One region of the Neobacillus sp. KR4-4 genome, then DNA from elsewhere that is predicted to be linked to it. Evidence: riboswitches for the same ligand, from Rfam matches in the RefSeq annotation. Region 1 holds a riboswitch; the other holds the start of a gene.

What was found. Region 1 has a riboswitch for thiamine pyrophosphate ahead of thiC (phosphomethylpyrimidine synthase ThiC). Riboswitches for the same ligand answer to the same signal wherever they lie in the genome.
Region 2: linked by a shared signal. The riboswitch ahead of ACE198_RS18670 (ABC transporter substrate-binding protein) and the one ahead of thiC (phosphomethylpyrimidine synthase ThiC) in region 1 are both predicted to bind thiamine pyrophosphate.

The regions. Positions count from the first base shown of each region.
Region 1 covers NZ_JBHHJU010000008.1:94,837-100,678, forward strand. The annotation lists gene nagZ (beta-N-acetylhexosaminidase) at 1-50, shown strand, start outside; gene ACE198_RS10590 (exo-beta-N-acetylmuramidase NamZ family protein) at 149-1,399, shown strand; gene ACE198_RS10595 (efflux RND transporter periplasmic adaptor subunit) at 1,735-3,015, shown strand; TPP riboswitch at 3,137-3,251, shown strand; gene thiC (phosphomethylpyrimidine synthase ThiC) at 3,397-5,181, shown strand; gene ACE198_RS10605 (Gp49 family protein) at 5,503-5,842, shown strand, end outside.
Region 2 covers NZ_JBHHJU010000020.1:43,961-49,802, forward strand. The annotation lists gene ACE198_RS18660 (ABC transporter permease) at 1-624, opposite strand, end outside; gene ACE198_RS18665 (thiamine-binding protein) at 624-914, opposite strand; gene ACE198_RS18670 (ABC transporter substrate-binding protein) at 928-1,923, opposite strand; TPP riboswitch at 2,070-2,180, opposite strand; gene ACE198_RS18675 (hypothetical protein) at 2,384-2,536, opposite strand; partial or broken gene ACE198_RS18680 (transcriptional regulator) at 2,703-2,861, opposite strand; gene ACE198_RS18685 (hydroxysqualene dehydroxylase) at 3,029-4,735, opposite strand; gene ppsA (phosphoenolpyruvate synthase) at 4,954-5,842, opposite strand, start outside.

The sequences.
Region 1 (5,842 bases):
ACCATGATGGCAGTGTTTTATATGGATTTGATCACGGGTTAGGATACTAAGTAGGGGAGAGATAGAGGGGAATTTAGTTGTGACTGCTTCAAATAGGGGTAGGGCTATATTCCTTAAACTTTGATAGATCAAAAGAGGAGGGGTACTTTTGAAAAAGGGGCTTATAGGTTTATTGGCTCTCGTTCTACTACTTTCGACCGTTTCAGCAGCTGTTGCAAAGAACGCAAAAGAGAAGAAGAATGAAAAATTCCGTTTGGGCGTAGAGGTTTTGTTGCAGGATAAGATTGATTTGATAAAGGATAAGCGCGTCGGCTTAATAACCAATCCGACGGCGGTTGATCAAAGCGTTACTAGTATCGTAGATTTACTATACAATAACAACAATGTAAATTTAACTGCTCTTTATGGTCCTGAGCATGGTGTCCGTGGAAGTGCACAAGCTGGTCAATATGTTGAACAATATACGGATGAAAAAACAGGACTTCCTGTTTACAGCCTTTATGGGAAGACAAAAAAGCCAACACCTGAAATGCTAAGCAATGTCGATGTATTGTTATTTGATATCCAAGATGTGGGGACACGTTATTACACCTATATTTACACCATGTCACTAGCGATGGAAGCAGCAAAAGAGAACAATATTCCAATTATCGTTCTTGACCGTCCGAATCCAATCAGCGGGACAAAAGTCGAAGGACCTGTGCTCGAGGATAAGTACTCTTCGTTCATCGGTGAATATCCGATTCCTGTTCGCCACGGGATGACAGTCGGGGAATTAGCCAAGCTTTTCAATAGCGAATTTGGTATTGGAGCCGATTTAACGGTAGTGGAAATGGAGGGTTGGAAACGAAACATATATTACGATGAGACACCATTAGAATGGATCCTTCCATCGCCAAACATGCCAACCCAGGAAACTGCGGTTGTCTACCCAGGGGCTGCCCTCATTGAAGGAACCAATGTTTCCGAGGGAAGAGGAACAACAAAGCCATTTGAATTGATTGGAGCACCGTTCATTAATAGCGACAATTTGGCTGCCAAGTTAAACTCTTACAAATTACCTGGTGTCACATTCCGAGCGGCTTCATTTATACCGACCTTCTCGAAGCATGCGAATGTTTTAAGCCATGGAATTCAAATTCATGTCACAGACCGAAATGCCTATAAGCCGTTTGAAACAGGATTGTATATCGTAAAAACAATCCATGATATGTATCCAAACGATTTCCAATTTAGAGCACCGAATGCAGCAGGAATCTCCTTCTTTGATAACCTTGTCGGTAATGGTTCGATCCGTGCTGATATTGAAGCTGGCAAATCTATTGAAGAAATAAAAGCTGCATGGCAGGCGGGTTTAGATGAATTTAACGGGGTTCGTGAGAAGTATTTATTATATTAATAGGAGTGAGGGCCTTCTTTTTAGGAGGCCTCTTTTTAATACGATTTATCCTTTAAGAAAAAATCAAATTATATTATGGACTAAACTAGTAAAAAAACTATTACGATCTTCCAGTGATTGACGAAACCATTTTATTATTCTGCCTAGTGGGGGAATTACTGACAAGAACCTAAATTATATCGCAAGTACATTAATTACAAGAGAAGTTCACGGGACAAAAAAAGTAAATTACTCCTTGAACCTTTCTTTAAAAAAATGGACAATAGATATTAGTAGTTGGGTTCAACACTTTATTGCAATATTCGCTATATATCTATTACGTAAGGGGTAGGGTTATGGAAACAGCAAAAGGAATTGGTGTAGAAAATGAACAAGTACGTACCTCGCGTCAGAAGAAATGGATTTTACTTGGGGTCCTTGTTCTTTTATTCATTTCTGTTATGTTAAGCATAGCTGTTATAGAAGTTAAAAAAAGTAAATCTAAGCCGTTAGTGTTAATAAAACCAACAGAAAAAATATTTACTAAAACAAAAACAGTGTCAGGTCGTGTTGTACAAAGTCATGCTGAAACAATTTATTTAAATGTAACAAAAGGATCTATACAGGAAATTTTTGTGAAAGAAGGGGAAACTGTTACAAAAGGACAAAAGCTCTTTTCTTATGAAGGATCAACAGTCGCGGCTGAGCTAGGACAAGCAGAAGTAAATAAAAACCTAGCAGAAACAAGTGTTACTCAGATGAAAGAGCAAATCACTTCATTAGAGCAGGATATACGAGAAGCTGAGTCAACCACTACAACTGATACAACTGATACAACTGATACAACTGATACAACTGATACAACCAATACCATTGATGCAGTTGATACAGCTAACATAGCTACTAAAGCTATCACGATCCAGTCAATTCAAGCTGAACTAAATAAAGTAAAAGCTGAGCTCCGTGCAGCAGAACTAAAAGTAGAAAAATATACGTTGCAGGCTGAAAAGCTAAAATCTGAGCTCGAAACATTAACTGTCATCAGCTACACTGCTGGTGTAATATCAAACCTGAACCAAAATGTAGGTCAAGGTTTTCGAGCAAAAGAAAATCAGCAACTAGCAATCATGCAAATCGCTTCAAATGATCCGTTTCAAATTGAAGGAAAGCTAACAGAAGCAGAAAAAGCAAAAATTACATCAGGCCAATCTATTACAGTAACTTCTAATGTAGTAGCCAATAAGAAATGGAAAGGAAAAATTTCGGAGGTTAGTGATTATCCTACATATAAAACAAATGCAAATAAGAATAAAGATATACAACAAGAAACTAATCCATACTATTCCTTTAAAGCAAGTCTAGATTCACAAAAGGGCCTATATCCTGGCTACAATACCATGCTAGACGTAGTAGTGCAGTCAAAGCAGTTGCTAGCAGTTCCTGAAACGAGCATCATGGGCTTTGGAAAATCCACCTATGTATATGTACAAAAAAAAGGAAAGATTCAGAAACAAAAGGTAGAAACTGGTCAAAAAGGAGGCAAATGGGTTGCCATACTTAAGGGTTTAAAGGAAGAAGACAAAATAGAAGAAAACCCATCCTGGATTGTTCGCCTTGGTACATCTCTTTTTGATTAGTATTTTAAAGGTAAATTATGGTTCATCCTAAACATAATATCGAAACACGACTATATTACTATAATTAATATTATGTATTTCATTTTAGCCGATACTCATATATAATGTAGCTTAATTGAATATAAATAACTAGGGGTGTCCAATAAGTTGGGCTGAGAAAGAAACACGCTGAAGTTTCTTGACTCTTGGGACCTGATCTGGATCATACCAGCGTGGGGAAGTTAGAATAGACAATCTTCAATGCAACTATACTTCTGCATACATTTTAGCCGGGTCCAACCATTTATGGTCCCGGCTTTTTGATGTACTTTTATACGCTTATTTACTTGTTATGTTCTGTATCTCGTCCTTTATATTCAAAAAAAAAAGGAGAGATTTATTATGTCAACGACTGCATTAAACGAACAAAATATTTCCATCATGTCTAGTTTTCCAGGAAGTAAAAAAGTATATGTAACAGGCTCGAGATCCGACATTAAAGTACCAATGCGTGAAATTGAGTTAAGCCCTACTACGGGAACGTTTGGTGAAGAGGAAAACCTTCCTATTCGCGTGTATGATACAAGCGGTCCTTATACGGATCAGAATTATTCTGTTGATATTTCAAAAGGCCTTCCTGCCATTCGAAGCACATGGATCCATGAACGAGCAGATGTTGAAGAATATGAAGGTCGAGAAATTAAGCCTGTAGATAATGGGTATAAGGATGAAAAAGATCCTCGTGCCAATCATAACGTGTTTCCGGGTTTGAAGCGCAAACCATTACGAGCAAAAAAAGGAAAAAATGTTACACAGCTTCACTATGCAAAAAAGGGAATTATTACTCCTGAAATGGAATTCATCGCAATAAGGGAAAATATGAAACCTGAATTTGTGCGTGATGAAGTTGCAAAGGGTCGAGCGATTATTCCTTCTAATATCAATCATCCAGAGTCAGAACCTATGATAATAGGACGTAATTTTCATGTTAAAATTAACGCGAATATCGGTAACTCTGCTGTTTCATCATCCATCGAACAAGAGGTTGAAAAAATGACATGGGCGACACGCTGGGGTGCTGATAATATTATGGACCTATCAACAGGTAAAAACATTCATAAAACAAGAGAATGGATTATTCGAAACTCAGCCGTTCCTGTCGGCACCGTCCCCATTTATCAAGCACTTGAAAAAGTAAATGGTGTTGCTGAAGATCTTACATGGGAGGTTTACCGTGATACCTTGATTGAACAAGCGGAGCAAGGTGTTGATTACTTCACCATTCATGCTGGTGTTCTTTTACGATATGTTCCACTAACGGCAAAACGGTTAACAGGTATTGTATCCCGCGGTGGTTCAATCATGGCACAATGGTGTTTACACCACCATAAAGAAAGCTTTTTATATACTCACTTTGAAGAAATCTGCGAAATAATGAAATCTTATGATGTTGCATTCTCTTTAGGGGATGGTTTACGTCCTGGGTCTATTGCAGATGCGAATGATGAAGCACAGTTTGCAGAATTAGAGACTCTTGGAGAGCTAACAAAAATTGCTTGGGAGCATGATGTACAGGTGATGATTGAAGGACCAGGGCACGTACCGATGCACCTAATTAAAGAAAATATGGATAAACAACTAGAAGTGTGTCAGGAAGCGCCATTCTACACACTTGGACCTCTTACGACTGATATTGCTCCTGGTTATGATCACATTACATCTGCTATTGGAGCTGCAATGATTGGTTGGTATGGTACAGCTATGCTTTGTTATGTAACGCCTAAAGAACATTTAGGTTTACCGAATAGAGAGGATGTTCGTGTAGGGGTTATTACTTATAAAATTGCCGCCCATGCTGCTGATTTGGCAAAAGGGCATCCAGGAGCACAAAAAAGAGATGATGCCTTATCAAAAGCTCGTTTTGAATTCCGTTGGAGAGATCAGTTTAATTTATCTTTAGATCCTGAACGAGCGATAGAATATCATGATGAAACTTTACCTGCGGAAGGTGCAAAAACAGCTCATTTCTGTTCAATGTGTGGACCAAAATTTTGTAGCATGAGAATCTCTCAAGATATTCGTAATTATGCGAAAGAAAATAAACTTGATACGAACGAAGCTATAGAAACAGGTATGAAGGAAAAAGCTAAAGAGTTTAAGGAATCTGGGGGCAGCATATATCAGTAACTTTCCTTAGGAGGTTATACGGATGAATGTTCAAAAGATTAAAGAGGAAATTACCCGATTGAAAACTAGCCTTGCTTTTTTAGAGGGGTATTAAAAAGACAGCCATGTAACCTTACCTAGATTAATAATCGGGTAAGGTTTTTTATTTTTCTCTAAAATTCCATAGTAAAAACTATTAATCACTTTTTATTATTTCAAATGTTAGAGAAGGTAATTCGCCATAACATGAGTATCTTTTTTTTTAAGTTTCACAGCTTTTCTACATGTTGAATAGACTAGTTTAAAAGAAGTTTATTAAAAAACATGGTGGAGGGAAAGAGCTTGAAGATATACCAAGTGAAAGGGTCACCTGATAATGCAATGGAATTGTTGGAAATCACAACGAATGGGAAAGTAAAGCTTAGGAATATCAAAAATGATGTGGTTATTGAAACAACAGTGGAGGCCTTTGAAATGGCATTTGAACCATCATCAGAGTATTCCTTTATCGCGAAACAACAAGAAAAGCCACAAATGATAAATCAAAGCGAACAAGGGGATATCAATGATTTGATCGAAAAATCTCAGGTAAAAATTGATAAGGTTTTTGATCGATGCACAATGGTTGCGGTCAAGCTGCCCAATGGGTTTATCATCACCGAGTCGATATCCAGTGTAGATG
Region 2 (5,842 bases), on a different contig from region 1:
TGTCATAAAGACACCAATCCCTTGCTTGGCACCAAGCCATTCAGAAATAACGGCACCCATTACACTATACGTGGCAGAAACCTTAAAGCCTGAAAAAATCGAGGGCAGTGATGACGGCAGCTCCAATTTCCAAAAAAGCTGTGTTTTGGTTGCACCTGCCATTTTCATATAATGCTTCAACTCGGAAGGGGTTTGGCTAAATCCATCCAAAGCAGCGACTGTAATCGGAAAGAAACAAACAAGCATGATGACAATCATTTTGGGCAATAATCCAAACCCAAACCAAATGACCAACAGTGGAGCCAGAACGATAATGGGAACATTTTGCGATAAAATCAACAATGGATAGAAAGAATCCCTTAAAACAGGCACCAGATGGAATAAAATAGCGACCGCCAGTCCAATGAATGCTCCAACGACAAATCCAAATAGTGAAATTTTAACCGTTGAAAACACATCAGGATAAAAATCACGCCAACCGGCAATGGCCTCAATGAAAATCTTTGATGGCGGCGGAAGAAGCCATTCCGGCACTTCTGCTATTTTAACAACAATCTCCCAAATGACAAACAAAAGGAGGAGAACCAAAATCGGTCTCCACCCTTTTCCAAGATTCTTCTTCATCATCGATATTTCTCCGTTAAGTCATCCATGGCAATGCCAGATGGCTGATAAAGGATTTTCACTTGAGAAATGACATTTTTACTTCCCATTTCAATCATTCGTTCATTCATTTTTGAAATCACCGTAAATAATTCGTGGAGTTCGCCTTCCATGGTTGTTTCTAACGGGTGTACCTCATATTTCACACCAGATTCAGCAATGACTTTAATCGCTTCATCGACGTATGGAATGACGTCTTCTCCATCCTTTGTTTTCGGGATGATTTGAATGCTGATTAATGAATTCGCCATATTTTTCTACCCCCTACTGTTTTGGTAAAAATTCATTTGTAAATGCTTTTTTCGCATCTAATTTCTTATCTAGAAGTTTATTCTCATACATCCATTGGGCATAATTTTCCCAAATCTCTTGCTTTTGAATTCCCCATTCCTTTGCATCATCCTGATATTTCGGAGACAACCATTCTTGACTCTTCTTTACCAGCTTTGGATCTAAATCCGGTGCTGCTTTAATCAGGATATCTGCAGCTTGATCAGGGTTTTTAATGGCAAATTCATACCCCTTGGCAGCGGCATTTACGAATGCCTTAACCGTTTCTGGGTTCTCTTCAATCATCTTTTCGTTTGTTTCTAAAACAGGTGTATAGTAGTCCAGTTTGTCAGAGTAATCTGTTAAGTAAACCATATTAATTTTTTCATTACGAAGCTCTGCTTCTACACCAGTCCACCCATAGTAAATCCAAGCGAAATCGATGTCTCGTTTCACAGCCGTAAAAAAGTCGGTATCCCCCATGTTCACGATTTTCACCTTATTGGCATCAGCGTTTTCCTTTTTCATTAGAGAAGTGATGACAGATTTTTCGACTGGCGATCCCCATCCACCGTATGTTTTTCCTTCAAAATCCTTCGGAGATTGAATCTGTTTGCCAGCTGGTGAAGCGAATCCTGATGTATTGTGCTGAATCACTGCAGCGATCGATACGAGCGGTACCCCTTGTATCCGTGCCTGGGTAATCGCTTCTTGGTAACCTACACCAAACTGCGCCTTGCCAGAAGCGACTAGTTGGTCAGCACCAGTCTCACCCGGCATGATAATATCCACATCCAAGCCTTCTTTTTTAAAGAATCCTTTTTCTTTTGCTACATATAATCCAGTATGATTGGTATTTGGCGTCCAATCCAGTACAACCGAGACCTTTTTAAGCGGCTGTTTTTTTTCTTTTGTGTTTTCTGTTTCTTTTTTGCTGCTGCATCCAGTCACTAGAAGGACTGAAAGGAGTAGTACTAGCCATTTCTTCATGTTGTATCCCCCCATATGTAAAATAAAATCTAAAGTGAAACAAATGAAATAGAGCGAAACCTTAGTGTTGGTTAGAAGGCAAAAACTTGCTTAAACAAAATAAAGCACTCAGGCAAAGAACCTGAGTGCATATCAGCAAACAATTAATTGTTTAAGAATATGTTCCCTCCGCCGGTATCAACCAGATCAGGTTCCAAGGGTCATAAGTCTCACGGACTAAATCTCAACCGGCAACACCGGTTCCCCCACATTTCATCGTATTTCAGTTATTATTTTACTATTATATCAGTCAAGGCAGTCAATGCCAACTTATTTAATGTATTTATGCTTCTTTACAGCTGCCTTCCCTTTACAGTATACGTATGAACCTACTTCAAATTGGCAATGGCCTGTATCCAATCCTTACAACTAATACAAAAAAGATGCCCCATTCCAATGGAACATCTTTTTCTATTGAACCTTATCCTATTTGCTCCTCTGTCCCTGATTCTTCAGAAGTCACATCCTCAATGGAAACAAACTCCTCCGACATTGGACGAAGTTTCTTGGATATCGCATGCTCCTGAAGGCAAAGACCTTCCGCCAGATGACGCTTTACAATTGTGTTTCCCACTTCAGGGGTTACATTTTTATACCAAGTCCCGGACGGATAGACGATGGCAACGGGAGCGTCCTTACATCTCCCATTGCAACTCGTTCTTGTTGTATGTATGTGTGAATCTAAGTTTAAATTTGGTCACCTCAGAAGAGCGATCTTGTCTGGCTTTTTTTAATAAGAATATTGACTCCTCTGTCATGACGCCAGTATAATGCATCATCTTGTTATTCACCGCTTCATTCACGGCAAAAATGTAGTCATTTATAGCTATGGCTTTTAAAGTGTCATGCCTTCTATCTTGTTTGACTGCCCTCCAAAAGTCTGACTTTTCCCTGAGGATTGAGAAGGTTATGAAACAAATTCTTAAATGACTCTAGAAGAAGGTCTCATCATCTTCTGGAAAAAAAGTAGAATTTTAAAATGGTCTACAATACAAAAAGAAGCACACGTTCACGTTCCATGTACTTCCTTTAGTAATATGGTTGAATTCGTTGCGTTCAGGTTAGGCTACAAAAACCATCTAGACTGTTGGACTTTTCCCCAAGCATATTTACCTGCATTGAGGAGGAAGTAGACAACCCTTGAGCAGAAGGAGGAGCCGCCATTCCAGGGGAGCCCTTTCCTATAGCGAATCCAATCGTGAATGTGCCAGGGAGTTAATAGGTCAAATTTATACATGTCCCAAATCTTGCATTTCCTTTTCTTTGAATCTGCCGCATCAAGTATACTGTTGACCGCTCGGCGGGCCGCCTCATTTGCCGCTTCCATCGACGCCAGATCCGTATTTGTACGCACATAATCGGAAGCCAGGAAGAGATTGGGGATCTTTGTAAAAGCATAGGGTCTTAAGCTCCACGCAAAAACTTTGTTTATAAGCAAAGGCTCACTATTGATCATTTTGCCGGAATCGTCGAATTGAATGCCCGGATCCAAAAACCAAGAGTGAACATCCTCATCCCGGAGCAGTACTTCTTCGTGATTTAAGGCTTGTTTCAGCTGTGCCCATACTTCCTCTTTAATTTCTTCTTTCGTGCATTCGATTGCCTTTTTTCCTAAAAGCATGCCTGGTTGGTTCCATTCCGAAATATCAACCGAAATAATGCCCCTAACCTGGCCATCCCCATAGTCTTGAAGATCCTTTCCGTTCCAAAATTGCTTTTGTGAAATGGCCGTAATCGCCCACGGAGAATCCATAATGATCAGATGGCCGTATACAATGGGCACATCCCGTTTCATAAAGAACTGGAGCCCGTTCATCCAATCAACATCTTTGGCAAGCCTCTTCAATCCTATCAACGCCGGATCCGCCCTAAGCATTTCAGAGGAAACTAGTGGGGCCATGGCTTCCACCGGGAGAGTGCTTACGTAAAAGTCTGCATTGACATACTCGTCCTTTCCTGCCCTATTGATATGGACACCCGTGATTTTGCCTTCATTGAGGTGAAAGCCGCATACGGTTGCATTGGTATAATACCTAACTCCTTTTTGTTTCAAATAGCTGATCCATGGATCGATCCACACTTCATTGGTCGGTCCGTTCAGGACTCGGTCCGAATCATTAGTCGGCGTAAGGATACCGATAAGGAGTTGGGAAAGAACCATACCGAAGGTCTTGGCGCTTGCTTCTGTAGATTTTGCTGCAACCAATGAGCGGGAAATGGAAGCAAACACTTCATGGAAGTTCTTCGATTGGTTATCTCCATCCAGATAATCCCACCAGCTAATCCTTTCATATTCATCCATGATTCGTTCCCTGCAGCTCGTCATCACCTGCCAAAGCCGCTCCGTAAAGAAAATCACTTCATTCTCAGTAAGTCCCCAATCCGAATCGAACAATGCTTTCAAGTTCTTTTTGATGCCGGTCATCGATTTCGGAATGGAAGTGGAGATGGCGACTAGTTCATGATCAAAGCGGGCAAGTCCCATCTCCCGAGCCGTAACTAATTGATTATAAACACTTTGCTTTTGGTCATAAGGGATTCGTTTCATCGTATCAATGATATGGCGATAAAAACCGGGAAAGCAACGGAATCCGTGTTCTCCAGGTAGATTTTTTCTGCCGCCCGTACCTGAATGGGGAACTGGAATCGAGCGTGCTTTTCCACCCGGAATTGTTTTACATTCGTATACCGTTACGTCAAACCCTCTTTCTACCAGTTCATGTGCAGCACTAAGGCCAGCCACCCCTCCTCCCATGATGGCCACTTTCTTCATGAACTCACCTTCCTTGCATAGTGGATTAGAGTAATCCAATATATGCAACAGGAGTTGGAGGTGATTGGACATTCAGTAAGATGAAACCAGAGAGTTGTATTGTTCTCTTTTCACCCAATCACTACATTGGTTGGGTGACTGGACGTTGGCGATGGCTTCGGTGGGAAGAATTCGATAACCTTAAGCTAATTACATAGTTTTCTATATGAGACATACAATCATAAAAGTTCAATATACCCTTCTGTACCGTTCACCCGGATCCTCTGCCCGTCTTTTATTTCCTTCGTGGCGTTTTCCACTCCAACAACGGCCGGAAGACCGTATTCGCGCGCAATGACGGATCCGTGGGTCATCAGTCCGCCTACTTCCGTCACCAAGCCTTTAACAGCTACAAACAGCGGTGTCCAGCTGGGATCCGTGAATGTGGTTACGAGAATATCCCCATCCTCTAAGTGCGTTTCCTCCATTTTCAATATGACACGTGCGCGGCCCTCGATTATGCCGGAAGATACGGGGGTTCCCGCCAAGGCGCCTAGAGGGATACCATCAGTGTTATATGCACCAGTTACGACCTCGCCCTCGGACGTCATCACCCTTGGTGGTGCCAACTTCTCAAAAACTTGATAATCCCTTTTTCTCTCATTAATCATCATGTAATCCAAATGGTTGGTTCGAACGGTATCATAAAGCTCCTCAAAGGTTAAATAGTAGATGTCCTCTTTTTCTCGGATGACCCCGTTTTGAACAAGTAGAGCAGCCTCCATCATCAGCGCCTGCTTGTAGAGATCAAAACGTCTAATGTAAGCGTACTTGGGATATTCACGGTAGCCGATAAAATTGCGCAAAACGCTGATCATCTTCTCTGTCATTTTTGCCTTTCGTTTGCCATCGGGCAATTGCTCCAATCGTTTCAGAAGATCCTGTCCCTTCTGGTCTGCCTCCCTCTTGCCTTGCTCAAATTTAACTTTGCTGGAATGAGGAGGAAAATTCTTTATATTGCTTAGAATCATGGGGATCAGTGCGGTGGGCTGTTCTCTCCAACGGGTCCTTGTGATATCAATCTCTCCTGAACAGCGCATTCCGTATTTTGTAAGGTACCCTCTCAAA